3 regions of the Paenibacillus sp. FSL H7-0357 genome follow, and region 3 is predicted to be linked to each of the others. Evidence: riboswitches for the same ligand, from Rfam matches in the RefSeq annotation. Region 3 holds a riboswitch; each other region holds the start of a gene.
What was found. Region 3 has a riboswitch for cyclic di-AMP ahead of H70357_RS00140 (resuscitation-promoting factor). Riboswitches for the same ligand answer to the same signal wherever they lie in the genome.
Positions count from the first base shown of each region.

Region 1: linked by a shared signal. The riboswitch ahead of H70357_RS18180 (NfeD family membrane protein) and the one ahead of H70357_RS00140 (resuscitation-promoting factor) in region 3 are both predicted to bind cyclic di-AMP.
Region 2: linked by a shared signal. The riboswitch ahead of H70357_RS02585 (hypothetical protein) and the one ahead of H70357_RS00140 (resuscitation-promoting factor) in region 3 are both predicted to bind cyclic di-AMP.

Region 1 is NZ_CP009241.1:4,184,174-4,194,545, reverse strand. It holds gene H70357_RS18225 (cysteine-rich KTR domain-containing protein) at 210-317, opposite strand; gene H70357_RS18220 (ABC transporter permease) at 335-1,105, opposite strand; gene H70357_RS18215 (ABC transporter ATP-binding protein) at 1,106-1,867, opposite strand; gene H70357_RS18210 (DUF1048 domain-containing protein) at 1,864-2,217, opposite strand; gene H70357_RS18205 (DUF1048 domain-containing protein) at 2,220-2,591, opposite strand; gene H70357_RS18200 (PadR family transcriptional regulator) at 2,597-2,899, opposite strand; gene H70357_RS18195 (VOC family protein) at 3,259-3,606, shown strand; gene H70357_RS18190 (hypothetical protein) at 3,713-3,901, opposite strand; gene H70357_RS18185 (flotillin family protein) at 4,031-5,452, opposite strand; gene H70357_RS18180 (NfeD family membrane protein) at 5,475-5,885, opposite strand; cyclic di-AMP (ydaO/yuaA leader) riboswitch at 6,180-6,367, opposite strand; gene H70357_RS18175 (spore germination protein) at 6,687-8,111, shown strand; gene H70357_RS18170 (GerAB/ArcD/ProY family transporter) at 8,148-9,242, shown strand; gene H70357_RS18165 (Ger(x)C family spore germination protein) at 9,239-10,372, shown strand, end outside.
Region 2 is NZ_CP009241.1:574,184-584,555, forward strand. It holds gene H70357_RS02550 (GntR family transcriptional regulator) at 1-135, shown strand, start outside; gene H70357_RS02555 (ATP-binding cassette domain-containing protein) at 152-1,081, shown strand; gene H70357_RS02560 (ABC transporter ATP-binding protein) at 1,085-1,987, shown strand; gene H70357_RS02565 (ABC transporter permease) at 1,980-3,269, shown strand; gene H70357_RS02570 (hypothetical protein) at 3,532-3,720, shown strand; gene H70357_RS02575 (hypothetical protein) at 3,798-4,250, opposite strand; gene H70357_RS02580 (hypothetical protein) at 4,279-4,788, opposite strand; cyclic di-AMP (ydaO/yuaA leader) riboswitch at 4,913-5,095, opposite strand; cyclic di-AMP (ydaO/yuaA leader) riboswitch at 5,517-5,705, shown strand; gene H70357_RS02585 (hypothetical protein) at 5,811-6,227, shown strand; gene H70357_RS02590 (glutaredoxin family protein) at 6,325-6,567, opposite strand; gene ytxJ (bacillithiol system redox-active protein YtxJ) at 6,564-6,890, opposite strand; gene H70357_RS02600 (SDR family NAD(P)-dependent oxidoreductase) at 7,086-7,808, shown strand; gene H70357_RS02605 (ThuA domain-containing protein) at 7,848-8,483, shown strand; gene H70357_RS02610 (spore germination protein) at 8,620-10,372, shown strand, end outside.
Region 3 is NZ_CP009241.1:27,927-38,298, reverse strand. It holds gene glmU (bifunctional UDP-N-acetylglucosamine diphosphorylase/glucosamine-1-phosphate N-acetyltransferase GlmU) at 1-428, opposite strand, end outside; gene spoVG (septation regulator SpoVG) at 598-885, opposite strand; gene purR (pur operon repressor) at 1,093-1,920, opposite strand; gene ispE (4-(cytidine 5'-diphospho)-2-C-methyl-D-erythritol kinase) at 2,040-2,894, opposite strand; gene H70357_RS00165 (small, acid-soluble spore protein, alpha/beta type) at 3,054-3,230, opposite strand; gene veg (biofilm formation stimulator Veg) at 3,388-3,663, opposite strand; gene yabG (sporulation peptidase YabG) at 3,954-4,853, opposite strand; gene rsmA (16S rRNA (adenine(1518)-N(6)/adenine(1519)-N(6))-dimethyltransferase RsmA) at 4,956-5,840, opposite strand; gene rnmV (ribonuclease M5) at 5,837-6,388, opposite strand; gene H70357_RS00140 (resuscitation-promoting factor) at 6,541-7,701, opposite strand; cyclic di-AMP (ydaO/yuaA leader) riboswitch at 7,992-8,219, opposite strand; gene H70357_RS00135 (TatD family hydrolase) at 8,418-9,188, opposite strand; gene H70357_RS00130 (HD domain-containing protein) at 9,243-10,372, opposite strand, start outside.

The DNA.
Region 1 (10,372 bases), 3.5 Mb from region 3:
TAGCTTCCGGGGCAAATAAGAAAATGTACTCCCTTAAATGAATTTTGTAATAACTTAAAATGTGGGAAGGTGTTTTGATTTGCCTCAAGTGCGGGTTCATAAAAACTATATTCTTTATCAGGGAACTGTCGCATTCTCCTTTGCTGTCAATCATATAGCTTGGGGAGTTATCATAAATAAAGAGCCGACAACTGTGATTTCACTCACGGTTATCGGCTCTGCGTCTTAGCGTCTGGCTCTTTGATAGCTGACATATTCAGTTCCTTTACATTAATTATCGTTTCCTGTTTACACTTGGGACAATTGACCACTCTCATTTTAATGCCTGCAAACATTAAGCTGCTTTCCGTTTGTATGTGCGCATCGCAAATAGATATGCGACGATCAATATCCCTAAACACCACGCGAGTGCAACCCAAATATCATTTCCGACAGGTTGCCCCGACAAGAGCGCGCGGATGGCTTCTACTATTGAAGTTACTGGCTGGTTTTCGGCAAAAGCGCGGACAGCCGACGGCATCGACTCGGTAGGCACAAACGCTGAACTAATAAACGGAAGGAAGATAAGCGGGTAGGAAAAGGCGCCTGCGCCATCCACCGATTTTGCGGACAGTCCGGCAATCGCCGCGATCCATGTCAAGGCCAGCGTAAACAGCGCAAGTATACCGGCCACGGCAAGCCATGACAATACTCCTGCCGGCGAGCGGAAGCCCATAATGAGCGCTACGAGAATGATGACGGCAACCGAAATCGCATTGGACACCAATGAGGTCAGCACATGCCCCCACAGCGCGGCCGAACGCGCAATCGGCATGGAGTGGAACCTTTCGAAGATGCCGCTTTGCATATCTATAAACAGACGGTAAGCCGTATAGGCAATGCCGCTTGCAATCGCAATCAGCAGGATGCCGGGCAACAGGTAATTCACATAGTTATCTGTGCCGGTTTGAATCGCCCCGCCGAACACATAAACGAACAGCAGCAGCATCGCGATCGGAGTGATGGTGACCGTGATGATAGTATCCATACTGCGGAAAATATGGCGCATGGAACGCCCAAGCATAACGCCCATATCGCTGAAAAAGTGTTTCTTAATCGTTTCCATTTACTTTTCCTCCTTTTTACCGATGATTGCGAGGAATATTTCCTCCAATGTGGGTTGTTTTTCAACATACTCCACCTTTTCGGGCGGAAACAGCTTTTTCAGCTCCGCGAGTGTGCCGCTCGCGATAATCCTGCCCTCATGCAGAATGGCAATTTGATCTGCAAGCTGCTCGGCTTCTTCCAAATACTGCGTGGTCAGGAATACCGTCGTGCCATTATTCGCAAGCTCTTTGACTGTCTTCCAAACCTCGTTGCGTCCTTCGGGGTCAAGCCCGGTGGTCGGCTCGTCGAGAAAAATAAGCTGCGGTTTTCCCACAAGGCTCATGGCAATGTCGAGCCTGCGGCGCATACCGCCCGAATAAGTAGACACCTTGCGGTTGGCAGCTTCGGTCAGGCCGAAGCGGTTCAGTAAATCCTCCGCGATCTGAATCGAATTTGTCAGGTGTCGGAGCCTGGCAATCATGATCAGGTTTTCCCGTCCGGTCAATATCTCGTCCACGGCAGCAAACTGTCCTGTCAAGCTAATCGACTGACGTACATGGTCTGGCTTTGACGCGACGTCAAAGCCGTTTACGAAGGCGGTGCCTCCGTCCTGTTTAAGCAGCGTGGTGAGGGTTTTAACAATCGTCGTCTTGCCCGCGCCGTTGGAGCCGAGCAGGGCGAAAATTTCGCCGCGCCGCGCCTCGAAATTCACTCCCTTTAGGACTTCCGTGGTCTTGTAGGATTTTTTTAAATCCTTTACTTGAATTGCGATGTCTTTCATTTAGAATCGTCCCCCCTTCCGAGTTTGTTCATCATGTCGCGGTTTAATTTTTTGCGAAAGTTATCGGTCCACATTTTCGTACCGCGCAGAAGCTCGTCGCAAAACCCGACAACATCTTCGCCCGTCACGTCGAGAACGTGTTTGCCGTCCGCCGCGCTCGCTTCAAACAACTCGATCAATTCGTGCTGAATTTTCAACATGTCAGAGCCGTCTCCTACTGCGAAACTCCACATGTATCCATAGATTTTTTCAAATACGAACCGATATTCTTCAGGTAGCGCTTCTACCCTTGCCATTTGCTGCTTATACTCTTTTTTATCCCCGATCATTTTTTTGATAAGCTCCAGCATAGTTATTGCTCCTCCTTATTGAATTTTTCCATAATCTCTTTGTTTAGTTTTTCCCGCACTGTTTCGGTATTGGTAACCGACGCGCGCATAAACTCATCAGAAAACTTGCCGAAGTCACTGCCTATGACATCAAGAACCTGCCTGCCCTCTGCCGCACTTGCTTCAAATAAATCCACTAAGTCCTTAAACATCGTCAAGTCCGTAAATATCGTCATGTCACCGCCAAGGGGGCCAACACTAAACATATAATGTTGAATTTTGCGAAATGCAAACCGATAATCTTTCGGCAAGGCGTCAACCCTCTTCATCATTTGTTTATAGGCCCGTTTTTCTTCCATGTCACCTATTATCAATTTTATGATTGAATCAAGCATTGTTACTACTCCTCCTTTAATTGGTTGATTTTCGACGCAACAAATCCCCATTTTTCCCAGAACCTCCGCAGCTCCTCACGTCCCGCATCGTTGAGCGCAAAAAACTTTCGCGGAGGACCCATGTCGGAGGGCTTTTTGGTGGTATCCACCAGCTTGCTTTTTTCAAGCCGGATCAGGATGGTGTACACCGTTCCCTCCACAACATCTGTGAAGCCGAGGGCGTTTAGCCGCCGCGTGATTTCGTAGCCATAGGTTTCTTTGCGGCTTATTATTTCAAGGACACAGCCCTCAAGCACGCCTTTGAGCATTTCCGTCAGATTTTCCAGCACAATCACCCCTTGCTATTCTGTATGACTGGTATTCAGTGTTACTTACTACCACTATATAGTAACACAAAGTAGTGGTTTGTCAATAGCGGTTGTTCTGATAATACCGCTTTATATTTATAGTTGAATCTATACCCTTGGTCCCTTAAAACAAAAAAAACCGCGTGGGGCGCGGGTTCTCAAAGGATTATATTCTTGATTGAGATAATAAATTATTTGTCTGTCGACTCTTCATCAAGCTAAACGGGCAGTATAGTTGAAAAAGGAACTCTAATTTAAATATCGAATATCTAATGTAATCGGATAGCTAAAAATTTGATGACAGACAGGAGTTAGAGACGATGATAAAAGGTTTCGGAGGAATATTTTGGAGAACTAAGAATCTTGAAGTTGTAAAAAAATGGTACAGTGAAGTGCTGAAGATTGAAATAGAAAATTGGAATGGTACTGTGATAAAACCCCAAGTAGGAAATGAGACTATCTTTTCTTTCTTTACCGATAATGACAATTATTTTCCAATAGAACAACAAGTGATGTTAAATTTTCAAGTATATAATCTAAACGAGACTATTAAGCATCTTGAACATATTGGTGTACCTCTTGCAAAGAACAAAGAGATTAGTGATTTTGGAAAGTTTGTTTGGATTGAAGATCCTGAAGGCCGACTGATTGAGCTTTGGGAGAAGTAACGAGTCCCGGATGATAGTTCCGCCCTCCTTTCAGGGGTAGAACGTAATAATCATTTTTTAAGCCGATCCAGAAAAGGATCGGCTTATTTTTATAGCTTTCTTAGTATCAATCACGTCTGTTCTCAACAGATTTCATACGGTTCTGATCGTCAGGCACCCGGTCAGTACTGAATTCCTGCCCTGCTTCTAACTCACCATGGCCGCAAACACTTCGGGAAAAATTTGTGAACTGTCGTTTTTGCTCATCCATTTCGTGTTTTCGCTTAAGCAGCTCCTGCGGATCCTGATTTGTCATAATCTTAACCTCCTAGGAAATCAAAATAAGTCTCCAAACATGGAATCATGCTGTTTATTCGCACTACAGAAGTTTTCCATAATAGAGCGTTGCTTATGCAAGGAATTCAATATCCCAGCTTGTATAGAATTATTGCTCTTTATCCCGGCCGAGCAGCCCGCTGAGAGCCTCTGTCACGTTCATACCGGTAAGCGTCTGTGTCAATTCAGGAACCTGGGCCATGATTTTGGCGATATCGCCGGTGATTTTGTTTACGCCGGATGAAGCTCCATCCTGGGAAATCACTGTAATCTTATCGACCTTGGCCAGCGGGGAAGCGATTTTGTCAGCCAGCTCTGGCAGAACCTTCAAGAATTTCACTATAAGGGCGGCTTGCGTGAACTGTTTGTACGCTTCAGCTTTCTTCTCCAGTGCCCCCGCTTCCGCTGCTCCGGCCAGCTGAACAATTTCCGCGTTGGCTTTTCCCTTCGCCAGTTCTGCTTCCGCTGTTGCCAGCCCCCGTTTGGTCATTGTGGCCGCCTCTGCTTCCGCCTCAAGAATTTTCCGCTGCTTAGCTGCTTCCGCTCTCATGATCGTAGCCTGGTTCTCCGCCTCAGCAGGCTTGATCACCGTTGCCTCCAGCTCCCTCTGTCTCAGCTCAACTTCGATTTCCCGGACGGTCCGGTTGGCCTCCGCTTCCATCTGCGTGATCTTGACCTGTTCGGTAACCAGCGACTGCTTGATTTTGTTCTGCTGCAATTCGTACGCAAGATCCGCCTGTGCTTTCTTCACTTCAGTCTCCAGCTTAAAGTCCGCCTGCTTAATGTTCAAATCCTTCTCGAACAGAGATTCCTTGGCGCGGGCGGCGGTTCCCGCTTCAATGGTGGCCTGATGCGCATTGGCTTTGGCAATGGCGGATTCTTTCTCCGCCTCGGCTTGCTTGATCTGAATGTCGCGTTCTGCTTCCGCCTTGGCGATGCTGGCATCACGGCGGATGCGCTCAATTTCCGGAACCCCCATATTGTCGATATACCCTTTGTCGTCAGTAATTTTCTTAATGGTGAAGCTGACCACCTCAAGCCCCATCTTATCGAGGTCTTCCGAGCAGGTCTCCCGCATCTTGCTGTTGATTTCGTCAGGTGTCTTTAGAATGGATTCCACCGTTAATTGTCCGATCAAGCCGCGCAAATGGCCTTCCACCGAATGCAGGATAATCGTCTCGCGGTCTTCTTCCGGCCTGTCGATAAACTGCTCACTGGCAGTCAGAATAGCGGTAGGATCGCTTTTTATCTTAATCTGGGCTACCGCCTCCAGGTTGAGCTTGATGCCCTGCCGGGAGAACATCGCCTGCGCCGGGATGACATCGAAGCTCATCAGCATCATGGAGATGGTCTTATTGTTCTGGAAGCCGGGAATGACGAACGTCCCGCCGCCCTGAACCACTCTTTTTCCGCCGAGGCCGAATACAATCATCGCCTGATTGGGCGGAACCTTTTTATAAGCGTTCACGATACTGAACAAAGCCAGCAGGATAACAACAACAATTGCCGAGATTAAATAAAGAATAACCATTCGGTTCGACACTCCCCGTTATTTATAATTGTTCGTTTTCCCTCTCGAAGAGGGTGACTACCGCCATTCCTTTATCCACCTTCAAAATAATCACCCTGTCGCCCTTGGCGAGCTGCTGGCCGGTTTCTGCCCGCACTCCAATGGAACGCATCGTTCCATGCAGCACATATTCCATCTCTCCCACTGCTCCATCCACTGCAGAAATACTGATGTACCCAAGTTGTCCCGCCTGCTCATAATCCATTTTATTCATGCTACTGTCATACCGAGTCATCACCCGGGCCAGCACCGCATATATCAGACAGCCCAGCAGCAAGGCAAGCACGGTGCAGATCAGCACCACTGCTAGCATATTCATTCCGCTGAACCGGGTAAGCACATAACCACTGCCGCCCCAGACCGTGACAAACACCATCAGAGGGAGTATGGGCACAAAGCCCGGACCACCAGCATCGCCACCTCCCATATGCAGATGACCCGCCAGGCCATGCCCATGAAATCCGCCGCTGAGGAGAAGCAGCAATCCAACCCAGAAGCACACGATAAATACAGTAACGATAACAATCCCCCCTTTAAAGCATTTTAGATAGTTGCCTAATGACTCTGATTTACGTTGTTATAAGATTATTAAACTCTTATACAGATCAACTTTCCTTTCTGCATGCGCAGCAAAAAGACCACAGAAGCATCAGGGCTCTCCGTGGTCGGTTAATCGATCATGGCGCTCATCCTCTCTCTTCGAGGCTTACGGGGTTAGCTGACGGATTCGGGCAGCGAGATTGCCCTACCTTGTAAGAAGCGGCTGTTCAGCACGCAGCAAGGATTCACCCCAAGTGAGCGGCAGCTATCTGAGCAAAAGCCGCATTCACCATTGGTTCCCCCGTTCCCATTATCGGAATTCAGCCATTTGAGAACAGTTATATTTCATTCGGTTGTTGATTTGAATCTTACGCCTGTGACCATTTAATGTAAAACGCTGCGGATGGCAAAAGAAGCCCAAAATGCCATCACTTCACGAATGAATGCGCATTCTTTGGTTTTACTCTTACGCGATCGATGATTTGCTCATTTTTGCTCTACTTCATGTCCCTAGGAAAACAAAACAGAAACCTCTGCTGCTCAACATCATCCGCCGTACTCTTCTGTATCACACGTTAAAGCTCCCGTCAGGAATATTCTGCAAATCATCCGGGAACGTTAAAAGCAAAACTAATCGAAAGTTGAGCGCCTTATAATGACTAACCAAACTCAGACCTCATTTCCTTCTGTAGATCAAAACTCCGATTATATCGAAGCCGCACTATTCTATACAAGTGACCTCAAAAAAAGAAACTTATCCTTTCAGGGAAAGGAAGGAATGGTCTTTTATCTGGAGTCTCTCACTGATACGGAATTGATTGAACGGAACGTGATTGTTCCTTTTAGCCGTAATCAGGACAAAGACCTCTCTAAGCTTTTCACAACACTTAGTTTCAGTTTGGAAACAGAACTAAACCAAGGTATTCAGGGACTTCTTGAAGGAAGCTGTGTTTATTTTTTAGAAGAAATGTCTGAATTCTATGTCCTCAACACTCCTGCCAAATACGAACGAAGCATTAGCGAACCTGAGAATGAAGGGGTTATTCGGGGACCTCATAACGGTTTTATTGAACAGATGAAGGTTAACTTATACCTGATTCGCAAACAAATAGCCTCCCCAAACCTTATTGTCCGCTACTTCACACTTGGGAAATTCGCCCCCAAACAGGTAGGCTTAGTCTATATGGAGAATATCGCCAACCCTGAATTGATAAAGATTGTAGAATCAAGAATAAAGAAAATTTCGCTCGATTGGATAATCTCCACTGGCTTTATTCAGGAATTAACGGAGGATAACTCCTTCTCCATATTTCCGCAACTAATCAATACGGAGCGTCCGGATCATACCTCAGCTTATTTGCTGGACGGATATGTCGCCATACTGCTGGATGGGGACCCCACAGCTCTGATTTTGCCGGCGAGCTTCTTCAGCTTTTATCAGACACCGGATGACTATAACAATCGATGGATGATCGCTTCTCTTGTCCGGTTTATCCGTCTGATCGGCTTTGTAACAGCATTTCAGTTGCCAGCGCTCTACATTGCCACCGTTTCTTTCCACTCCAATGTCCTTCCCTTGCAATTGTTTTTTTCGATTCAAGGTTTATTGACCCGGGTCCCTTTTCCTCCGCTGATTGAAGCGATGCTGCTTGAACTTATATTCGAACTGCTGCGGGAAGCAGGACTTCGTCTGCCCAGCCGTGTAGGTCAAACTATTGGGATTGTTGGGGGGTTGGTCATCGGGGATGCAATTGTTAAGGCGGGATTGGTTTCTTATTCGATGATCATTGTTGTAGCGTTGACTGCCATTGCATCTTTTCTTATCCCTTCCAACGAAATGAGCTCTGCTATCCGGTTTATGCGGTTTCCATTGATGATTGCTGCCTCATTATTCGGATATATTGGGATATCATTTGGGTTAACACTCATTTTCATACATTTGTGCAAGCTAGAATCATTTGGGCAACCCTACCTGAGACCCTTAAGTCCGTTGAAATTTCAAGGCTTGAAAGATACCTTCGTACGCTTTCCAATTTGGTCTATCCGAAAGAGTTCAAGCAACCCAAAAACGGATAAATGATCATTAATTTACACAGTACTTACAGGAGTTGATACGGTGGCTCAAAAAGAAAAAATGATCACAAGGGGACAACTCTTCCTTTTTATTATTCAAGCCCAAATCGGTGTTGGTATTCTGTCTCTTCCTAACAAACTTAACGAAACTGCCAAAGGTGGAGGTGGGCTTTCTGTTTTAGTTGCAGGGGTTATTACCCAACTTGTCATCATTCTTCTTTGGGTCCTGCTGAAGAAATTCCCCGGACTTAACCTATTCGGTATTTGCATGAAACTTGCAGGCCCGATTATTGGCAGTCTATTGACTATTCTGTATATTGGTTACTTTATTCTGCTTGGCTCCAATATTATGCTTAGTACCGTTGAGGTGCTCCGGAGATGGATGCTGCAAACTACGCCAAGATGGGCTGTACTAGCTCTTTTTTCTATCATGACTCTCTACCTCGCAAGAGAAAAGCTGACAGTGTTGGCAAGATTTTATACGCTGGCTTCCGTGCTTTTTATTCCTCTATTTTTATTTATCATCTATGGGTTAACTCAAGCCCATCTGGAAAATATGTTACCGCTATTGGAAAAAGGCTTCTGGAATATCGTGAAAGGAGCAAAGGAAACAACCATATCTATGTATGGTTTCGAATTAATGCTGATCATCTACCCGCTGTCTGAAGGTACAGATAAACAAAAATTGATAACGGTCAGTCTCTCTAACTTGTTTGTGACCCTGTTCTATTTCTTTGTGGTCTCTACCTGTCTGATGTTCTTTAACTCCGAGCAAATCAAAATGATTCCCGAACCGGTCATTTACTTAATGAAATCTCTAAGCTTTTTCATTGTAGACCGTGCAGATATCTTGTTTTTGCCGATCTGGACCATAACCCTTGTATGTTCTATCGTAAGCTATTGCTATGCAGCGTCCATTGGGCTCAGTGCTTTATTTAGACGGAAAAGCCATCGGAAATTTACTCCGTTTGTGAAAATCATTACATTTATGATCGCGCTTGCGCCAGTAACTTCTGTTGGCATTCATCTACTGGATACAGCCTCTACAAATGCCGCCTATCTCTTTATTGCTGGATTCCCGCTGCTAATGTTAATCATTTCTCTATTTATAAAGAGAAAAGGAAGTGGCCTTGCATGAGATGGCGCGTGAAATTAGGAACGGTTGCACTGTCGGTGCTGATTATTCTTTTCCCCCTCAGCCTGACAGGATGCTGGGACCGGGAATATTTGAAAGACTTGCATCTGGCCTACAGTGTGGGGTTTGATCTAACTGAAAATGGAAAGATAAAAGAAACTGTGGAATTAATCATCCCACCTGATATTGAGCAAAAATCCACTACGAACGAAATTCATACGAGTTATGGACATAACCTACGTAGTGCCAGCAATGAGATGCGTAATCGAGTGAGGGGAAACATAAGATTTCTGAAAAATGGTTTTCAATTACTCGGAAAGTCAGTGGTAGAGCAAGGCCTTTACTCTAAATTGGATGTGAACTTCAGGGATCCAACCAACCCGACATCCAACGTTAGGGTAATTATTGCGGAAGGAAATGCCTCCGACATTCTTGAACAAAAAATGGTTGGGGAATTAAAAATTGGCGATTTCATTACCCAAAAGATTGAAAGTCTTGAGGAAATGAGTGTATTCCCAAAAGAAACGTTAGATACCGTGTTCCGGTTCCTGAAGGATCCTGGGCAGGACTTTGCACTTCCCTATATAGCTATAGAAGGCAATGAGATTATAACGAAAGGATTGGCCCTTTTTAATGATCAGTATTATAGTGGGATGCTGAACCCGGATCAGTCAATATTACTAGTCCTGCTGAAGGGGCAAAAGGGGAAAAATGCGCGATTCACAAAGAAAATTGTTCTGGGATATCCGGATAATATACAGGAGTACATTACCATTAATGTAGGTTTAAAAAAAGTGAAACGTAAATTCAAGGTATCGGTATCTGCTGACGAAAGTGTTGATGTCAACTTGGAGTTGAAACTTCAAGCCATCGTAGAAGAGTTTCCCGGAGAGCATTCGCTAAAAGAGAAAGATCTTCAAAAAATAAATCAAGCGCTTTCGGACATTCTCACAAAGGAAGCCGAATCGGTTGTGGAAGAAGTCCAAAAGGCTAACTGTGATATCTTTGGTGTGGGGAGAAAGCTTATTGCTTATCATCACAATGTCTGGAAGGAGAAAAATTGGTCTGAGGATTATCGTAAAGTGCAATTCCACCCTAAAGTGGAAGTTAAAATTGTAGATACCGGGATTCTT
Region 2 (10,372 bases), 550 kb from region 3:
GAATACAAACGGGATGCCGTCCGTAAAGCTCTGGAAAGTGCGGTGGATGTTGGCCTGTCGGTCCAATGCAGTGAAGAGGAACTGACGGGAATATTTGTGGAGATTGTAAAAGACAAATACAACAAACAGGAATGAAAGGTGGGTTCATCTCATGGTACAGCAGGCCATAGAGCTGCGGAATGTAAGCAAGAAGCGGCGCAGCAGGACAATAGGGCCGCTTAATCTGAATCTCCCGCAAGGCTATATTACCGCACTGGTGGGCCAGAACGGCTCCGGCAAAAGCACGTTACTTCATATGCTGCTGCAGCTGACCTTTCCGGAGGAAGGCGAGATCCTCTGGTTTGAAGAGCAGCACAAGGCAGGTCTGCCGCTTGAACTACGCCAGAGCATTGCCTATGTGCCGGAAACCCCGCTAACGGAGGAGAATTACTGGACCTCAGATGAGGCCGCCGAATTCCGCCGGCATTGGTACCCTTCCTGGGATCATGGCTACTTTCAGGAGCTGCAGGATAAATTTGAAGTGCCGAGGGGAGCCAAGCTGGGCAAGATGTCCAAAGGTGAACGCCGTAAATTCGAGATTGCCGCTGCGCTGGCTTCCCGGCCCCGGCTGCTGCTGCTGGATGAGCCCTCCTCGGGTCTCGACCCCTTCGCCTGGAAGAGTATGATTGAGTCGATCCGCAAGTATATGGATGAGAGCGATGCGACCGTTGTTATCTCCACCCATATCGTCGAGGAGGTTCGGCGGCTGGCTGATTTTATTGTGCTGATGCATCGGGGGCAGCTGCTCGGAATGGCGGAGAAGGACAGCCTGTTTGGTTCATGGAGCGAGGTGTGGGTGAGCGTGCAGGATGAGGAAGAGCTTAGGGAGCTGGCGGCTGAATTGCCGGGGGCTCAGCAGTTTGCACTGGAGACACCGGGAGTCGCTTCATTTATAACCCAGCAATTTAATCAGAATGAGAAACGCATTCAGGACTTGGGCGTAAAGGTTATCAAGAGCCGCAGTCTGGAGCTGGATGAGATTTTAAGCTTATGGACACAAGGACATCGTCCGATCCTGATCGACCAGAAGAGAGGGGACTAACGAATGGAAGCTTTGAAGCTTGAACAGGTAGTCAAGCAGTATGGAGACAAAACCGCAGTAAACAAAATCAATCTAAAAGTGGAGCAAGGTGAGATTTACGGTCTGCTCGGAGCCAATGGCGCCGGCAAAACAACAACAATGCGCATGGTGCTTGGCCTGATCTATCCCGACGAGGGCAAGATCCTCTACAACGGCAAGTCCTATAGCAATGAACTGCAGCATCTGATGGGCTATCTGCCGGAAGAACGCGGACTGTACCCGAAGGTGAAGGTGAGCGACCAGATTATTTATCTGGCCCGCCTGCGCGGCATGGCAGCAGCCGATGCGGACAAGAGCCTGCGTTATTGGCTGGACCGCTTTGAAGTCCCGGAATATTACAATAAGAAGATTGAAGAGCTCTCCAAGGGGAATCAGCAGAAAATGGGCTTTATCGCCGCGGTTGTCCATAAACCGCAAATCCTGATTCTCGATGAAGCTTTCAGCGGGCTTGATCCCGTCAATGTGGAGCTGCTGAAGGATACCGTTCGCGAAATGCGGGATCAGGGCACCAGCATCCTGTTCTCTACACACCGGATGGAGCATGTTGAGGAGCTATGCCGCAACATTACTATTCTTGACCGTTCCAATACAGTGGTCCAGGGAGATATCCGCGAGATTAAGAAAGGCTACCCGCGCGAGGAGGTTATACTCCGCACAGTGGACGAAGTGGCTGGCCTGGAAAGTATCGCCGGTGTAACTGCCGTCCAGCGGCAGGAACGGGGATATGTTCTTTCGATCCGCGAAATCGGTGCGGCCCAGCGCATTTTGCAGCATGCTGTTGCACAGGGCGAGGTAGAGCATTTTGAGATCAAGGAACCGACGCTAAACCAAATCTTTATTAGAGCGGTAGGTGAATCCAATGAATAAGATGGGGACGATTATCGGTTTTACATTCAAGAATAAAGTAAGAACCAAGGCCTTTCTGATTACTACGCTGATTCTGGTGGTTCTGCTGAGCATCGGGATGAACATTCCGTATATGGTGAAGCTGTTCCAGGGAGACGACGGGTCCGCAAAGAGCCAAGTGCAGATCGGAGTCGTGGCAGAGGATGGCAACCGCGTGGCTGAGCTCCTCCAGGCCTATAGTCCGCCTGAGGGCGTGACCCCGGTAACGATCAGTCCATATGCTACTGCCGATGATGCGGCGCTCAAGAAAGGTCTGGACGAGGAAAACATCGAGGGCTATATCACATTGGGTGCACAGAGCGGTGAAGGCATTCCCGCGGTTACCTACTACAGCAAGAACGGTGAGATTGATTCGGATGTGCAAAGCTATCTGCAGAATGCACTGCAGCAAGCCAATACTCAGCTGATTGTAGGCGATAAGCTGACTGCGGAACAGGTGGCTGCGATGTACACCCCGGTATCTATCGGTACCCAGCAGATCAGCTCGGAAGGAGCCGGAAATGAAGGTACGGCAGAGGAATCACCGCCAATTATCAACTATGTGATTGTATATGCCCTGCTTATGCTGTTCTTTATGTCGATTATGATGACAGGCAATATGATCTCGGCCGAAATCACTTCGGAGAAAAGCTCCCGTATCATGGAGATCCTGATTACAAGCGCTGCACCACTGACGCAAATGTTCGGCAAAGTGATTGGCATCTTCCTGGTCGGCATCCTGCAAATTGCGATTATCTCCGCAGGCGTAGCTGCCAACCTTATGCTTCCGCATAATGCCAGTATCCTGACCGATTTTGATCTTGATCTGGGGCAGCTGGACATCAGTATCCTTCTATACGGACTGGTACTCTATATTCTGGGCTACTTCCTGTACGCCTTGATGTACGCAGCTGTAGGTTCCATTGTCAGCCGTACCGAGGACCTGGGCCAGGCGATCATGCCGATTCTTATGCTGGGCTTCGTCAATTTATATCTTCCGATGTTCAGCATCTCTGTCCCGGATACCCTGCTCGTTAAGGTAGCAAGCTTTGTTCCATTCACTTCTCCGCTCAGCATGCTGCTGCGTATTGGTGTTGGCGAGGTAGCGACCTGGGAGATTCTGGTCTCGCTTCTCATCTTACTGGCAACTACCTTACTGTTCGGCTGGCTGGCCGCCAAGATCTACCGCACGGGAGTGCTGATGTACGGCAAACGCCCAAGCATCAAGGAGATCAGAAAAGCGATGAAGGCCTACAAAATTTAATTGGAATCATCAATATATACCTTTTGAGGAGTGCTTGATTTCATTCAAGGGCTTTTGACAGGAATGGGCATTGCCGGTATGATTGCGTCATTAATCATCTTTGGCAGACATTCTAAACGCGCAAACTAAGAAGTGATCATAGGTTTTACTGAGGAAGCCGCGGTTCGGAAACCGCGGCTTTTTTGCGGCTCCCCGGGAGTTCAGAGCCAAACTGGATCAGTGAAGGTTTATGGTGTATGTTATTTAATAAGGAGTGGTAATCTTGAAAAAAAACAATCAAATCCCCGCGATCCTCGCAGCTTCAATTCTGCTGATTCTGCTCAGCAGCATGCTTAAGCCAGAGGGCTCTACCCTGCTGGGTGTGCTGCAGACGTTAATGCTCGGAGTGGGCTTGCTGGGCTGCTGTACAGCGGCCTGGAGATTCGCCAAAGGCGGCAAGGGCAAGAGCTGAGTATAAATAGAAAAGGCCGCAGCACTATGCTGCGGCTTTTTCATGCGCTTTGACAAGTTGCTATATTCCATACGCAGCTATACAACAAACAAGTTTGCTTCAGGCCGCAACGTTTCCAACCGGCACATTTGCTCGCGCACATGTCTCAGCCGGGTTTTCAGCACTGGCACGCTTTGCTCAAGAATGGTGCTGATTGCCGGCAGGGGCAGCAGCATGCCGTACCATAACACCTGCACAATCTGATCCTCCCAGGCTAATCCATTGGAAACAAAGAGGCTGCACTCCTCTGCAGCCCGGGAGCATTGCTGAATGCACTCCCGGTACGCATCCAGAGAGAAAGGCTGCGGGATGAAATCATCATGAAGGTACCGGGTATAAAGCTCAGTGAAGGTCTTCATCGCAGTCTTTTCAGCAACGGCACCCTCTCCCAGCAGCAGACTGGTGAGTGCATAAATATTTCCGGTGTTCTTTTGGACATATTCCGCAAACCCGCTGGCAGCTGTCCATCCCGGGGATAATGGGTCTGGCATGTCTTCACGTTCCTTTCTGAATAAGAAATTATAAGATGGAGAAATAAGCGATGGATCTGTCCATTAGCTCGGCTATGTCCGGTTCCTGCCAGCTGCCTTTATGCAGCAGGGAACTTGAAGGTTTATAGTACATCCGTCTGAAGGGGGGCGTACCGCCGGCCCCAGCTGTACGGGAATAGGGAACCATTTGCAGATGTGACGTGACGACCTTGCCTTGCAGCTTGGCTTTTAAATCCAGCAGGGCCGTTTGCACGATTTCTTGCTGACCCGGCTCCCACTGCGCACCTAGCTGCTGTACAATTTCTATGGCTTCTTCCAGCCTGTGATTGCGTATACTTCTCAGAAAGGTGCTCCATTTAATGACGTCAAAATGATCGCCTTCCGCAGACAGTATCCCCGCTCCCCAGCTGCACCCAGCCTTGCACGTAAGCTTCAGCACACCATACCGGCATTTGCCGGATGACTCCGTGGCATGATGGAATGGCCAGGGGGCATCGAATACAAACACTTCTATACGTAACAGCCTGCGCTGGTTCATTTCGTTTTCCCTCCTACCCATTTATAAGCTGCAGCCTCAGCACAAAAAACCGCAGCAGAGGAGGACCTCTGCTGCGGTTTTGGTACAGGCTTAAATACACCTGGCGCAAAAACGTGGCGGATCAAGGTTCTCTCTAGTCGCTTACGGGGTTAGCTGTCGGATTCGGACGGTGAGAGTCGCCCTACCTAATGAGACCACAGTCTCCTTCGGATTCACCCCAAGAAAGATTCTTATCTTCCAGGAAAGGCCCTGCGGGCCTGATGGTTCCCCCGTTTCCCGCACTGCGGGAATTCAGCGTTCATATTGCATTTCATGCATTGGATTCAAACCGAATCATACTCTTTTCGCATGAGCTTTGTAAAAAGGAAAAAACATTCTTCTGAGCCGATTTTCAGGGAATTCTGGCAAAGGAAACGGTAAGATGCGCTAAAAGGGTGTTTATCAACGGTTTTCGGCTTTTTATCTCGTGCATACGACTGCTTTTGAATTAGGGTGATCAGAGCACAAAAGGCAATTTACTCAACATTGGGTGAATAAAATCACAACGCTGAATGCTTTTTCGCAAATCGTTGATAAGCCGAGTAAATAAGAGGAATGATGAGATTGAGGCTTAAGTAAGCGCTACCTGATCTGGATTGGGTTTACTAAATGCATTATTTTGGCAGGTTTGGCGGTTTACAAGGCCGTGACCGCCAGAGTATGATTACTTCTGTTTACTACACAATCGAATACGCAGTCCGCTTAATTTCCGTTATGGAAAGCGGGGGAACCAACAATCGGCAGCCGATGTGAGAGTCGGAGCCGGTTATGGGGTGAATCCTGTGAAAGTGCGAGAGAATGCTCGCATGGATACAGGTAGGGCGACTCTCACTGCCCGAATCCGACAGCTAACCTCGTAAGCGTATTAGAGAGGATGAGCACAATGTGACCGCTAATTGGACCACAGAGGGAATTCCTTTGTGGTTTTTTGCTGTGTTCGTACGAGAAATGAATGGAAGTCCTAGGCCGGAGGAGAGGAAGATATGGCGAATTCGGAAGAATATGTACTCATTAACGCTCCGACTAAAGCGGGGGAGCATTTTATCAAAATCTTAAAGTTCAGAGGCTACAAGATCGCAGGAATCGCCAACAATGCGGCGGAGAAGCGGCGTCTGGAGGAGCTGGGAATCGAGGTCAATCTTGTGGTGGATACACATCATCAGAATACATGGTTCCGCCCCTCTTTTCCGGTAGGCAGAGTATTTCTGTTCGAGAGCAGTGTGACCTTATGCTGCCGGTATATCCAGATGTGCCGGACCTGGACGACAAAACCAATATACGTAATTACGACTTCGATGAATCCCAGACTGGTCTATAAAGGACTTGGAGCGGATTCCGTCATCTATTCCCACAGCGGAAATGTCTCTTTTCTGGCGGATGTCTCAACGAATCCAGGATAAGGCCATATAAAATGGCAAATAAAAGGCATCCCCTGGACAGAGGTCCAAGGAGATGCCTTTTTCAAAATATAAATATTTATATGCCTCACGCTATGAATTATTCAGCAGTTGCTCCAATAAGCTCCTTAAGTTCGGAAACGTTGAAGCCTTTGACTGCGCGGCCTTCGTACACAGTAACAGGCACACCCATGAAGCCCAGCTTCTCGACTTCTTCCTGATACACTGTACTTGTCATAACATCACGCACCTCGAAGCTAACATCTTGCTCGGTCAGCCACTGTTTCACTTGATTACAGTCGCTGCATCCTGTGGTGGAATAGACAATAACCGGCTGGCTCATTGGCTCACAGCTGCCTTGATGGCGTCCCGGGTGATTTTCCAATGGGAGGTGTTCCAGCGCACTTCGCCGTCTTCGAGCAGGAAGATCTGCGGAGATTCATGCTTGATCCCGAAATCTTCGGCAATCTGATTGGACAGCGGACGGTCTTCAATCACATGGACAATGGCAGCTGGAGTCTCGGAGCCTTGCGTATAGGCTGTGAATTCCTCGTTGGCCTTGGCGCTGATCGGGCAGGTAGTGCTATGCTTGAAAAGCAGTTTTTTACCTGGTTGAGCAACATATTGCTGCAGTTCTTCCAGAGTATGAAGTTGTTGGATAGACATCGGTATCTCACCTTCCTATAAGTACTTGTAACTACGATTGTAACATAGTTCAAAATTAAATCAAAAGGAAGTTAGAGCACCTCTTTCAGCGGAATTACAGTCCCATGAAGGACGTTGAAAAAACGTGACTGCCATGCTAATGTGAGAGAGATGCCGCGTGTATTCTGAAGAATCGTAAAGGGTGTGTCCATAATCATGAAAAGGGTTGCTTTTGTTACCGGTGCTGACCGTGGTTTAGGTTTTTTTCTGGCAAGCTGGCTTCTAGAGAACAAATATTCCGTATTTGCCGGTCAGTATATGAAGGAGTCGGAATCGCTGGACGCACTGAAAAAGCAGTACCCGGACCGATTAACTCTGATCCCGCTGGATATCGGCGACCGTGAGAGTGTCAAGCAAGCGGCACGCAGCATTTCGGGCAGTACCGCTCATGTTGATATGATTATCAATAATGCCGGTATTATTCATAGAGCTGATGATGCCACGATGCTTGTTGATATGGACGATGAAGCCATGGCTCACATTTATAATGTAAACACGCTTGGTTCTTTGAGGGTCAGTAATGAATTGATGGGCCTGTTAATGCAGAGCAAGCAGAAATTGATTGTTAATATCTCCTCAGAAGCCGGAAGCATTGGCCGGAACAAACGGATTAATATGTACGGATACTGTATGTCCAAAGCAGCGCTTAATATGCAGTCCTCCCTGATGCACAACCATTTGAAGGTGATGGGCGGGCAGGTTATGGTCTTTCACCCCGGCTGGCTGCAGTCCTATATGAATGGTGAGAAGGCTCTGGAGGCACCTATTCCTCCTGAAGAGTCGGCGCGTAAGATTATGAATATCGTGCAGGAGCACAAGAAGTATATGGGTGAGGAGCCGGCTTATCTCGACCTGGACGGCAATGCGTGGCCCTGGTAACTATACACTAAGAGAAGCAGGAAGAGAGGCGGGAAGAACATGTCTGAATGGAAAGCACTTGCACTTGGCAGCTACAGTGAGGTGAAATACCATCCTTTTGCCGGTGTGGATCATGAGATTAAGCGCATTCTGTCACCTGATCTGCAGGTGGAGGCTTCTGAAGATTACAGTCTCCTGAACAAAGACAACCTCGAGGGATTGAAGCTGGTTATCGCTTATACCGAATTTTCCGATCAGAAAATAGCCCCGGAGCAAAGTGCCGCTTTGCTGTCTTATGTAGCGGGGGGCGGAGGTCTGCTCGTTATACATAACGGAATCTCCCTGCAGCGGAATCAGGAGCTGGGCGCCATGCTGGGCGCGCATTTCACCCATCACCCGGAATACACCTCCCTGCATATGAAAATACCGGCACACGGGCATCCCATTATGCAGGGGATCAGCGAGTTCGTCATCGAGGACGAGCCGTACTACTTTGAAATGCATCCTTATTTTGAGACGACTGTGCTGGCAGAGTACCTTCATGAAGGGGCCATGCGTCAGGCAGCCTGGTGCCATGAGTTCGGACTTGGCCGTGTAGTTTATCTGATGCCGGGGCATCATTTGCCTTCCTTCTCGGTAGAGCCGTTCCGCCAAATGATCCGCCAAGGCGGAATGTGGGCAGCGGGTCTGTTGTAACTCCTATCTTTGAATCGTTTTCGCACATCATAACAGCTGCACGTTCCCCAAGAGGAGCGTGCAGCTGTTTTTTTGATGTATGAATGTTCCAGCTTCGGTCAAAATAGGGTTACGAATAAAAAGGGGGACGCATGGAATGTGGAAGATGCTATGGGATCTAGTGCCCGGCTGGAAGGTGCTGTTTCAAGGTTTTGTCATCTTCGTCGTTCCGGTTGTCTTAACCCGCCTAATGATCTGGCTCCGAATGAAAGAGGGCAAGGCGAGCACCCGGGGAATGCGGGCTGAAGGCAAAAAAGGCGGGGGTGTTCCAAGCTCCGAAGATACGGGGGAGGCGGATCAAACCAGCGTCGCTGTGCAGAATAAAAAATCCGCCGCACCCGCACCCCCTGTTCAAAACAACGCTGGACAGGCCACTCCTTCCCTGACCTATACCGGAGAGTTCCAACATGATGTTCAGTCCTTCAGGGAGATAAGTACCGATATGTCAGACGTCAATGTCAGAGAGCTGCGCATTGGAAGCCTGGGAATCAAGGCGGCGCTGTTTTTTGTGGATGGACTTACAGACAAGGAAGGCATGGACCAGAACATCCTGATGCCCTTGATGAACACGGTGCGGCCCTTTGAAGGCATGAGTACAGCCCCGCCAGCAGAGATATTGAAAGGAATTATCGTGCATCAGGTAGTACAGGTCTCGGAAATTGAATATACCGACCAGCTGAGACTCTCGCTGCAAAAGGTATTGTTCGGCTCTGCGGTATTGTTAATTGACGGAATGTCGGAGGTTTTTGTACTAGGTACCCCGAAAGGCAACACAAGAAGTGTGGAGGAGCCGATATCGGAGGCGCTTCTGCGCGGTCCGCGGCTGGGTTTCAATGAAACGCTCAGTGATAACACGGCGATGCTGCGAAGACACGGGCAGAGCACGGAGCTGGCCATGATTTCTTTTACCGTGGGAGAGCGAATTGAGAAGGAACTGGTGCTGACCTATCTCAAGGGCGTCGCCAACGATGAGCTGATTAAGGAAATCACCCGGAGAATCAAGACGATCAATATAGATGATGTCCAGGAATCAGGATATTTGGAACAACTCATGGAAGACAACTACCTCAGCCCCTTTCAGCAGATCCAGAACACAGAACGCCCGGACCGGGTCATGGCGGCGCTGCTGGAGGGAAGAGCGGCCATTCTTCTGGACGGCACGCCGTTTGCGCTGATAATGCCGACTACCTTCGGAATGCTGCTGCAGTCACCGGAGGATTATTATGACCGCTGGTTTTCGGGTACACTGCTGCGGCTCCTGCGTTTTTTTGCCGCATCGGTCTCGTTGTTTGCTCCGGCGCTCTACATTTCTTTTCTCTCGTTTCATCCCGGGCTGATTCCTACCAAACTGGCGATTTCAATCATCAGCTCCAGGCAGGGCGTCCCCTTTGCTACACTGATTGAAGCGCTGATTATGGAAATCTCTATCGAAATATTGCGTGAGGCCGGCCTGCGCCTGCCCAAACCCATTGGACCGGCCATGGGCATTGTCGGGGGTCTGATTATCGGCCAGGCAGCGGTAGAGGCGGGGATTGTCAGTCCGATTCTGGTCATTGTCGTTGCGGTTACAGCGATCTCCTCTTTCTCGATTCCCATGTACAGTGCGGGGATTACCTTGCGCTTTCTCCGTTTCCTGGCGATGTTTTTCGCTGCTGTATTCGGGCTTTACGGTGTCGTTATGTTTTTCCTCCTGCTCAGCAGCCATTTGATTAAACTGAAGAGCTTCGGGGTTCCCTATTTAAGCATGGTTACTCCCTACAGGATGAGCGACCTGCGCGATTTTATTATCCGCATCCCCCTGCAATTGATGAAGCGCCGTCCGGCATTGCTGCAGCCCAAGGATCCAATAC
Region 3 (10,372 bases):
CGGATAACCCGTCCATAGCCTGCAGGCTGATCCATCACAGCAGTCAGTACAGTTGCTGCCGCATGCTGCCCTTCGTGCAGTGCCATAAGCCCTTCCAGCGTTTCCGCCATGACCAGCGGTGTATCGCCGCAAATCACGATGGTTGTGCCTTCCTCGCCGCCGATAAGATCCTTAGCCTGTTTGACGGCGTGGCCGGTACCCAGTTGGGTTTCCTGCAGCACATATTCCGCATCCTGGCCTATATGGGCTTTTACTTGCTCTGCGCCATGTCCGACAATAACAACGGTACGCTGGCTTCCGGTCGCTTTAACTGTATCAAGTACGTGCCCTACCATCGGTTTGCCACAGACGGGGTGCAGCACTTTATATAATTTAGATTTCATGCGCTTGCCTTGACCTGCGGCAAGTACAACAGCCATTCTTTTCAAGAATGCCAACCTCCCACTTCTTGAGCTCACTACTGAATATATCTCATATCGGGAAAAAAGAAAAGAGAACCATGTAAGCATGGTTCCCTTTTCTTCGAACCCCAATTAAAAACGGCTTGACCTTACGCCGCCCTGGGAGGGCAGCTGGACATCAGAGTCAGCTTAAGGCTTAAGCTCCCTCTTCGATGACCTCTTCTTCTTCCGTAGCGGCGCGATCGTACTCGGCCAGAACCGCAGATTGAATCTTCTCGCGTGTTCCCGAAGAAATCGGGTGTGCGATATCGCGGAATTCGCCGTCCGGTGTACGCTTGCTGGGCATAGCAACGAACATCCCGTTATTACCGTCGATGACTCGAATGTCATGAACAACAAACTCGTTGTCGATTGTAATGGATGCGATTGCTTTCATTCTCCCCTCAGAGTTGACGCGGCGGAGTCTGACATCCGTAATTTGCATGTGTGTGTTCACCACCTTTTTCCATCAGAGACTTGGTGTATAATTCCACACAGCAAAGCGAATTCCTTCTTTTTGATTCCAAAAAATGCCTGATAATGAAGATTATTTTTGCGCAACCATTGATTTCGACACCATTCGCGGGGTTTTCTAATAATCCCTTACGATTTCGACATTTTACTGTTCTTTAGCGCAAAGTGACTGTCCAGCTCAGGAGGAGAAATAATTACCCGGATACGCTGAAATCCGCCGCACCTTGGAATCCACCTCATTCAGCTTCACCAGAGATACATAGTCATGCAGCAGACGCTCTTCCGTCTCCACCGCACCTGATTCCACGAGTACACCTACACCGGCCACTTCGGCATTGAACTCGCCAAGCAGATCGACCATACCGCGTACGGTACCGCCAGCCTTCATGAAATCATCCACGATCAGCACCCGCGACTTCTCACGCAGCGCCCTTCTCGACAGCGACATCGTATGTATGCTCTTGTGCGAGCCCGATACATAGTTGATGCTAACGGCAGAGCCCTCAGTTACCTGATGGTCACGGCGCACCAGCACCACCGGCAGCCCGAGCTGTGCAGCTGTGGCATAAGCCAGCGGAATGCCTTTGGTTTCCACGGTCATCACTACATCAATCTCTACCCCGTAGAAAGCCGTTGCAATGATCTTTCCGGCCTGTTCCATCAGAGAAGGCAGCCCCAGCAGGTCAGACATATATAAATAACCGCCGGGCAGAATCCGGTCGCTCTGCTCCAGCTGTCCGCACAAACGGTTAACGAAGGCCAGCGCCATCTCTGTTGGCATTCTAGGAATATAACGTACCCCGCCTGCCGCACCGGCCAGTGTCTGCAGCTCACCCATGCCTTCGCCTTCAAATACTTCTTTTATAATAGCCAAATCTTCGCTGATGGATGACTTTGCCGCGCCATACCGGTCTGCAAATGTTGACAGCGACAGCAGGTCATGGGGTTTCTCAAGCAAAAATTGGGTCATGTCTACCAAACGTTGGCTTCTTTTAAGTTTTTTCACGGAATGCTCCTCGCCAAAACCGAATATTATTATAAAATAATATCACTTTTGTACGGATTTACACAAGAAGAAACGGCTGCTCTGCCTTTGACAGGGCTAGCCGTTCCTCTGGAAGCTCTTCAGCTTAGCGAACGTACCGCGTAAACTTCCTTACAGAATCCGCGCAGTCCATTGTAAATTCTGGCTACCTTCGACTGCTTGGATACCAGACCGAAGACGGTCGGTCCGCTGCCGGACATCAGCACTCCATCTGCACCCAGCTTCATCATGGCTTCCTTCAGCTGCTGCACCTCAGGATGGAGCTTTAGCGTCACACCCTCCAGCACGTTGCCTAGCCCCGCACAGACTGCGTTGAAGTCGCCCGCTGCAATGGCCTCCTGCATCCGCGTTGCCGACGGATGCACCGCAATGTCACTCGCTCGTACGCGTCCATACACCTCAGCCGTCGACACATTAATCGGCGGCTTCGCCAGGACGACCCAGCACTGCGGCGGATTCTCAATCGGAGTCAGCCGCTCGCCTCTGCCCGTAGCCAGGGCAGTGCCTCCTGTGACGCAGAACGGCACGTCCGAGCCCAGCTCGGCGCCCAGTTCCTGCAGCTCCTGCGCCGGGATACCAAGGCGCCAGAGCCTGTTCAGGCCGCGCAGCGTAGCTGCGGCATCGCTGCTGCCGCCGGCAAGGCCGGCAGCGACCGGAATTCTTTTGTCCAGATGGATATGTACACCGCTCTTCACGTTATAACGGTCTTTAATAAGCCTCGCCGCCTGAAAGGCAAGGTTCTTCTCGTCGAGCGGAATATATCCCGCCTGGCTTGATATAATAATCGAGTCTCTCTTCATCTCTGATAGCTCCAAACGGTCCGCCAGATCCACCATGGTCATAATCATTTCCACTTCGTGAAATCCGTCAGGCCGCTTGTGAAGCACATCCAGCATCAAATTGATCTTGGCCGGCGCTTTCTCATACATTTTCAAGGCGTTCACCCACCTTCAGCTTTTCCCGTAAAAACAACTTAACATATTATATGAGAAACTTGTAACGAAGTCCATTATCAAAAGTTTGGACAGGCCGAAAAGGGGACCGCCGCAAGGACGGCTCCCCTTTTTTATGACCGTTTTTCCGCACAAAAGCGGTTAAGACTTCCGGGCAGCCTGCTCGGCAAGCTGAATGGCCCTTTTCACCATATTCCCTGCATCCTGGGCCCGGATTCCACCCCAGCCGTCCCGCTCTACCGTTTCGTAGAATCCAAGCTCCTTGGCCAATTCCGTCTTCAGTTCCTCCGACATCATGCCTCGTTTTCTGCGGCTCATTAGCGGAATTCCTCCTTAGGGTAGTAGATGATAAGCTTATTGCTCCTTTAGTATGCTGTACCGGGGCAATGATCATTCAACCCGCGAAGAAACCGTCCACACCGTTGTTATATTCAAAAAACAAAAAACAGCCCCCATAGGAGACTGTCCGTAACTCTTAAGCCTTAATATACATAATCCGCATTTGCCCATCGTCTTCGCAGACTGTGATCTCCACAGACTCCGTAAGAATATCGGCATAGCTATAGGAGACACGCTTGAAGGTTTGCTGCTCCTGATCCAGTTTGACAATAAATACAGAAGGGTACGTTTCTTCCAGGACACCGGTGCGTTCAACGGTCTTACGACGTCCACCGTTTGCACGCAACGTGATCTTATGACCGACGTGAGCTTCGAGACTGCGTTTAATTTCCAACAGCGCGTTATTAGCCATTACCTGACGACCACCTCTTTCCTTGTCCATTATACAACTTTTCACAAACATTGTCAAAGCAAATAAATAATTATAGATGATGCCAAAATAGTTGTCAACGGAATTTTTTCGGAACGAAAGAGTGCCGACCGAGGCGCCTTGTTATCGGTAATAATATACCGGAGGCTGTCACCGCTTGTCCGGCTTCCACAACAAAAAAAGGAAAAGAAAAGCGTTATGCTTATCCTTTCCTTTTTTTATTCCTGCCATTCTGGAAAATTATTGCGCACGGCCTTTCCGGGGCCACGATACTATATCGCCGACGGGGTGACTTTCAGCGCGGAAAGATTCTGCAGGCGAGGCATTCCGATCCGGAAGCTGCCGCGTGTCTCTATCCCGCCCATTCCCTGGTTGCCGCTGATGGTATGATTCAGTACATCGCCTAGACTCACAGTGTCACGGATCGAGGTAAAAGAAGCTTTGGCCGCTATATAGACGGGATCCAGCGCATGAATCAGGATTCTCCCCGGCGAACTGGCAAAATTGGCCCCCGCCCCCAGCAGTGCCTCAAAATGCGACTGGCAGGCTCCTGCCACAATGGTCAGGGCATCAAAATTCCGTTCATATTCCCTTGCAACCCCAATAGCTGCCACAAAGTTCTGCGAATTTTTGTAGCTGCTGAGACTGTAGAGATCATAAGTATGCGGCTGTTTCAGCACCCCGTCGTGGCCAGTAATAACTACGATATCCGGACGCACACGGGGCAGAAGCCGGTATAACGTCTCTGCCATTTTGGACTCATGAACATGATGTCCTTCTGCGGGAATCCGCAGCTGTTCATACAAGCTAAGACTTTTGTTCAAATAAAGCGCATCGCCGTCCAAATGCAGCACTTTGCCCGGCACCTCGAAATAAGCCGCCTCCTTGGGGGATTGCGGCCAGCCTCCCGCAACAGTCTCTCCGCTGCGCTGGCTCTGTTCCTGACGGTCCTTACGCAACCTTGTCAATGATTCCTTCGCTTTGATCTGTGCCTGCTGTCCCCGTTCTGTAATACGGGTAGGCGGCACTTGAACCAAGTCGTCCAGGGGAGCATCCGCCAACAGGCGGAATTCTGTGCCTTTGATTACGGCTCCACTCTGCACGATGTTCTCCACCCGGAAAGTTACATCTCCACCATAAGATTTGCGAACGACCAAGTCTCCTAAATTCATGACAACACCACCTCTACCCCCATCGTATGGGCAAAGGTCATGGTTGGTTCTTAAACAGCCGCATTTTCAAAAGATAAAGCGCGATGTTTCACGCTGCATACTCTAGGCGATTCCTGCCGCCAGCAGCACAGCGCTAAGCCGGGCGTACTCCGCAATACTCAGCGTCTCCCCGCGGCGGGTTGGTTCTATGCCAGCCTCAGCCAGCAGCGCCTCCAGGCGCTCACGGCCTTCTCCCGGGAAGAAGCGGGCCTTGAGATTGTTCGCTATTGTCTTGCGCCGCTGGGTGAAGGAAGCCTGGACCACTTCAAAGAAATGCTTCTCATCAGCCACATCAACTGGAGGACGTTCTCTGACCTTCAGCCGGATTACAGCAGATTCCACATTCGGCTGCGGGATGAAGACCGTACGCGGCACAATACAGACCAGCTCAGGCTCACTGTAGTACTGCACGGCTATGCTGAGGCTTCCATATTCTTTGCCGCCCGGAGAAGCCGCCATACGCTCAGCAACCTCCTTCTGGATCATTACCACGATATTATCCAGCGGAAGTTTCTCCTCCAGCAGTTTCATCAGTATGGGGGTTGTCACATAATACGGCAGGTTGGCAACCACACTTACTTTGTCGACGGTTGCAAAATCCTCTGTGAACAGTTCCTGCAGGTTTACCTTCAGCACATCATCATTGCGGATTTTGACATGCGGGTACGGAGACAATACATCCCGCAGAATCGGAATCAGTCTGCGGTCGATCTCTACAGCAGTCACCGCACCCGCAGCCATGGCCAGCCGTTCAGTAAGCGCTCCGATACCCGGGCCAATCTCCAGGGCGCCCGCAGAGTCAGTTAATTCTGCTGCGTCCACTATTTTATCAAGGATATTCTGGTCGATCAGAAAGTTCTGTCCCAGACTTTTTTTGAACGAAAAACCGTAGCGCTGAATAATTTCTTTGGTCCGTACTGGCGATGAGATCTTGTTATTGCCACTCATGAAGTAATGCCTCCCTGATCAATTTGTGCGAGAGCTCCGGAGAATTCTTCCCGCGTGATGCCAAACATAGCCAGCCGCTTGTATAGCTGTTTGCCGTTACAATACCCGATGCCAAGCAGGTTGCCCAGCGCCATCCTGCGCTCAGCCGCTCGCGAATGCACCAGCATGCCCGCCGCCATAAGATCCTCCAGCCCAATTAGGGCAGGGGCTCCTTCAAAGGAGGTATGTACATGCTGCAGCGCATGACGGATCGCTTCCGGTGATGCATTCTCAACACCGATATCCCCTTTGCGTGTAGCATCCTTCTCCGGGATGAATGCATGCTTGCAGCCTGGCACCTTGGAGGAAACAATCTTGCGGATGCGTTCGCCGGCATGATCGGGATCCGTAAGGATGATCACGCCTCTGCGTTCCATTGCCAGCGCTATCTTGGCGATAACCTTGCGGTCTACCGCTGAACCGCCAGTCTCTATCGTATCGGCCTCCACCGCCCGCTTGACGGCAACCGTATCACTCTTGCCTTCCACCACAATTAATTCCTTAATCATACACGTTGCTCCTTCCTGTAAAACACAAAAAGAAGAGGATTCGCTCCCCTTCTTTTTGGCTAAAGAATGTATAAGTGATGAGCGGTAGCCCGTTCTGTCAGTGCTACACTCACTATAGCTTATAAACCATTAATTTGCAAAAGCGGACCACGTTAATTCAGCTCCGGCTTCACTGGACCGATCACATAAATAGTCCGGGACTTGCGGCCGAAATTACGGGCATGGCTCAGTGAATCGTAATAAACATCTAACTTGTTGCCTTTGATGGCACCGCCGGTATCCTCTGCTCGGCGAAACCCTAATCCCTCAATGTACACCCACCAGCCGATAGGAATTACATTCGGGTCCACAGCTATTGTCCGGCCTTCTGTTACACGTGTGCCAGAAGCCGTGCGGGTCCCAATGCCTGGTTCTTCTGAAGAATAGGCTGTCATCGACACATTTTTGATCATCTTCTTGTATTGGAAATCTACGCCTGCCTTGTGCACGACGTTACTGCTTTTTGCGGAAACTTTGGTTGTTTTGGATGCCGTACTTTTTTTGGAAGTTGTCACAGCAGCTACAACGGGCTTTGGCAGGGGCTTCGTACCAACATAAACAATTTTATGTTTGGTAACCGTCTGTACTTCCTTGCCAATCATGCGCATAGAGACCAGTTCTCCATCTTGGTAGACCTTCTCGATATGCTGGACCATGACGCCTGGTGCGCCTAACTGTGCCACTTTTACGGTCCCCTTGGTCAGGGAAGGATCTGAGGTCTTAATGACCTGGAATGGCAAATTTTGCTTCCGCTCCACAATCTGCTTGTTGATGCGGACAATTTTAATTTCCATGCCGGCCGATACTGTGGTGTCAAGCGAAGGGTATATCTTGTCACTGCTCTCCAGGCTTAAACCCAGTTTGCTAATGGCGTCACCGATAGTGTCTTCGGTGGTGTACAGCGTTTTTGTTGCTCCATCCGCAGTGAGACTAAACTTCTGCGCACGATTGATCACGACACGGTCGCCGTCCTGTATCTCATCACTAAGGCCAATAGATAATTCATCATGCGGCTGCAGCGAAATTTGTTCCTTAGCCAGCACATCACTGAGCAGCGCTTCGCGCGTTTCCAGCGTCTGTGCTTTCCCGTCTATAACTAAAAATATCTCTTTCTTGCTCTGACCGTGTACGTACAGCAGAATGAGCAGCGCGATAACGATTGATACCGCACCTGCAAGCGAAAGTAAGCGAGGATTCACTTGCTTCCACCGTAATGCGAAAGACCTGCTGGATGATTGCGAATCATGGGATACTTCTGGTTGGAATACGCCCACTCTCTCCATCCTCCTTACATAGCCCCGTCGTCAAGTTGTATATCAAGGTGACTGTATGATTGCTGACGAAACTAGGTTTGAGATTGCAACAGGATACGCCCGCATTGCTTCAGCGTTTCCTGCTCATGGATCGCCTGCCCGGCATAATTACTCCAGATACCTGTTATATAACAGTATGCTGGGAACATTCGCATTATTCAAAACAAAAAAAGCCCAAAAAAGAGTTCACAGAGGACTCTTTCGTGGCTTCTCCGGATGTCAGAATACGCGGGAATGTTTATGCACGAGGTTTCCTCTCTTACTTGCGCTTACGGGGTTAGCTGTCGGGTTCGGGCATAAGAGAGACGCCCTATCTTAGGTCACCCGCTCACGGCGGTTGCCCTCAAATTCACCCCAAAGACCACGTGAAGAAATCAAATAAATTCTGCGGCATTTCTGTGTTGTACTCTATGTACGGACATGCGGCAGGCATTATTGGTTCCCCCGTTCTCCATACGGAGACTCAGCGAGACGATCCATGATTCAGTGACTGTCACAGTAACAACAGCTCACTGCACTGAAAAGATGATATCCTGTTTTGATGCATGTTGTAAAGGACGATTCAACCACGTTTACGCAAAAAAATGATTAAAATATTGTAATATTCAGCCGTTTTTAAATTAAAAAAGTTTAATATATCGGCTATACTTCATTTTTCACCGCTTTTACTCCCGATTTCAGACAATCCCAAATCGTTCCAGTGCGTTCGCATACGTAATTTCCGCCAATTCCTGTAAATCAATCCCTTTTATTTCCGCGGCAGCCTCTGCTACTAATCTCACATGTGCGCTCTCATTTCGCTTGCCCCGGAAAGGGTGCGGTGTCAAATAAGGCGAGTCCGTTTCAATCAGCAATCGGTCCAGCGGAGTCTGGGCCAGCACCTCTTTTGGCACTCTGGCGTTCTTGAATGTAATCGGGCCGCCGAAGGATAGGTGAAAGCCTAAATCCAGGCACATTTTGGCTATTTCCCAGCTGCCGGAGAAGGAGTGCATCACTCCGCCTATTTCATCAGCCTTCTCTTCACGAAGAATCCGCACCACATCTTCATGAGCATCACGGTTATGAATGCAAATCGGCATTTTCAGTTCACGGGCCAGTCCGATTTGTTTGCGGAACACTTCATGCTGTACCTCTTTAGGAGAGGTATCCCAGTAGTAATCCAACCCAATTTCTCCGATGGCAACTACTTTTTTATGACTGCACAGTGAGGCAATCCACTCGAGATCCCCGTCCCTCATGTCTATGGCATCCTGCGGATGCCAGCCGACGGCTGCATAGATATAATCATAGGTTTCAGCAAGCTTCATGGTTGTTGGGATTGTTTCCCTGTTAAAGCCAATATTAATCATTTTGGTAACTCCTGCCTCGAGCGCATTGGCGATTACCTTTTCGCGGTCCTCGTCGAATTGTGGAGCATCCAGATGGGTGTGCGTGTCGAACAATTGCATGTTACATCCCCTTTTCTGTCATAATTTCTATGATGAATTCCAAGTATTTTTGGATTACTTTGCAAAGATTTCTGCGATAGAAGAAGGCAGAAATGGAAGGGCTTTCTGCAGCTTATCCTGTGGAAAATACAGGTGATAACGGCCGCGGTGAATTCCGCTGATGGAGCGTACGATATCTGAAACTTCAGAGATCTCCCTCAGTTTGTCATGGCGGTCAAGCAGCAGAATTTGCTTGCTGTCAAAGCCTTGTCCCGGACGAAACACATCATAGGGCAAATCTGTCGGAAAATCAATTTCCAGATCATAATCGGCATCTAGCCCTGCCACGGCAAAGCTGCGGCGTATTTCGTCAATCGTCTCGGAATCAAGGTTCTCCATCTCTACATATTTATACAGTTTACGATGAATAAACCGGCTGCACAAGTCGCTTAACAATTCATCCTTCTCCAAAGTCCACTGCATGAAGGCGGTCTGGATCATAGCTTCGTCCAGCAGCAGATATTGTTCCACCGTAACCTCTCCGCGGAACAAATCACCTAAAGGATCAATCATGAACCGGAATTCATAACCGCTCTGGTACAGCTCTTTGGCTCTGCGGAAAATTTGCCGCAAAATGATTTCGGAACTGCGTGTGACCGGGTGAAAATATACCTGCCAGTACATTTGATAGCGCGACATTAAGTAATCCTCGATGGCGTGCATCCCTGATTCCTTAACCACTACCCTTCCATGGTATGGGCGCAGCATTCTTAGGATCCTGTCAATATCGATCGTCCCATAGTTTACTCCCGTATAGTATGCATCGCGGAGCAGATAATCCATGCGGTCAGCATCCAGAGGGCCGGAAACCAAGTTGACTACAATTTCATGCTCATAAGTTTTGGAGATTACCGAAGCTACCTTGCCGGGAAAATCCTCTGCCACATCCCGCAGAATTGCGGTGATCTCCGTGTCCTCCAGAATGATCCGGCAGGTCCAGTCTTCATGGTTCATTTCAAAGGCTTCTTCTATAGAATGGGAGAACGGGCCATGCCCCAAATCATGCAGCAGCGCTGCACATAGAGTGAGCAGGCTCTCGTCCGGCATCCAATCCTTATACCCGCTTCGCTCGAACTGCGAAATGATACGGCGTGTAATTTCGTAGACACCAAGGGAATGTGAAAATCGGCTATGCTCTGCACCAT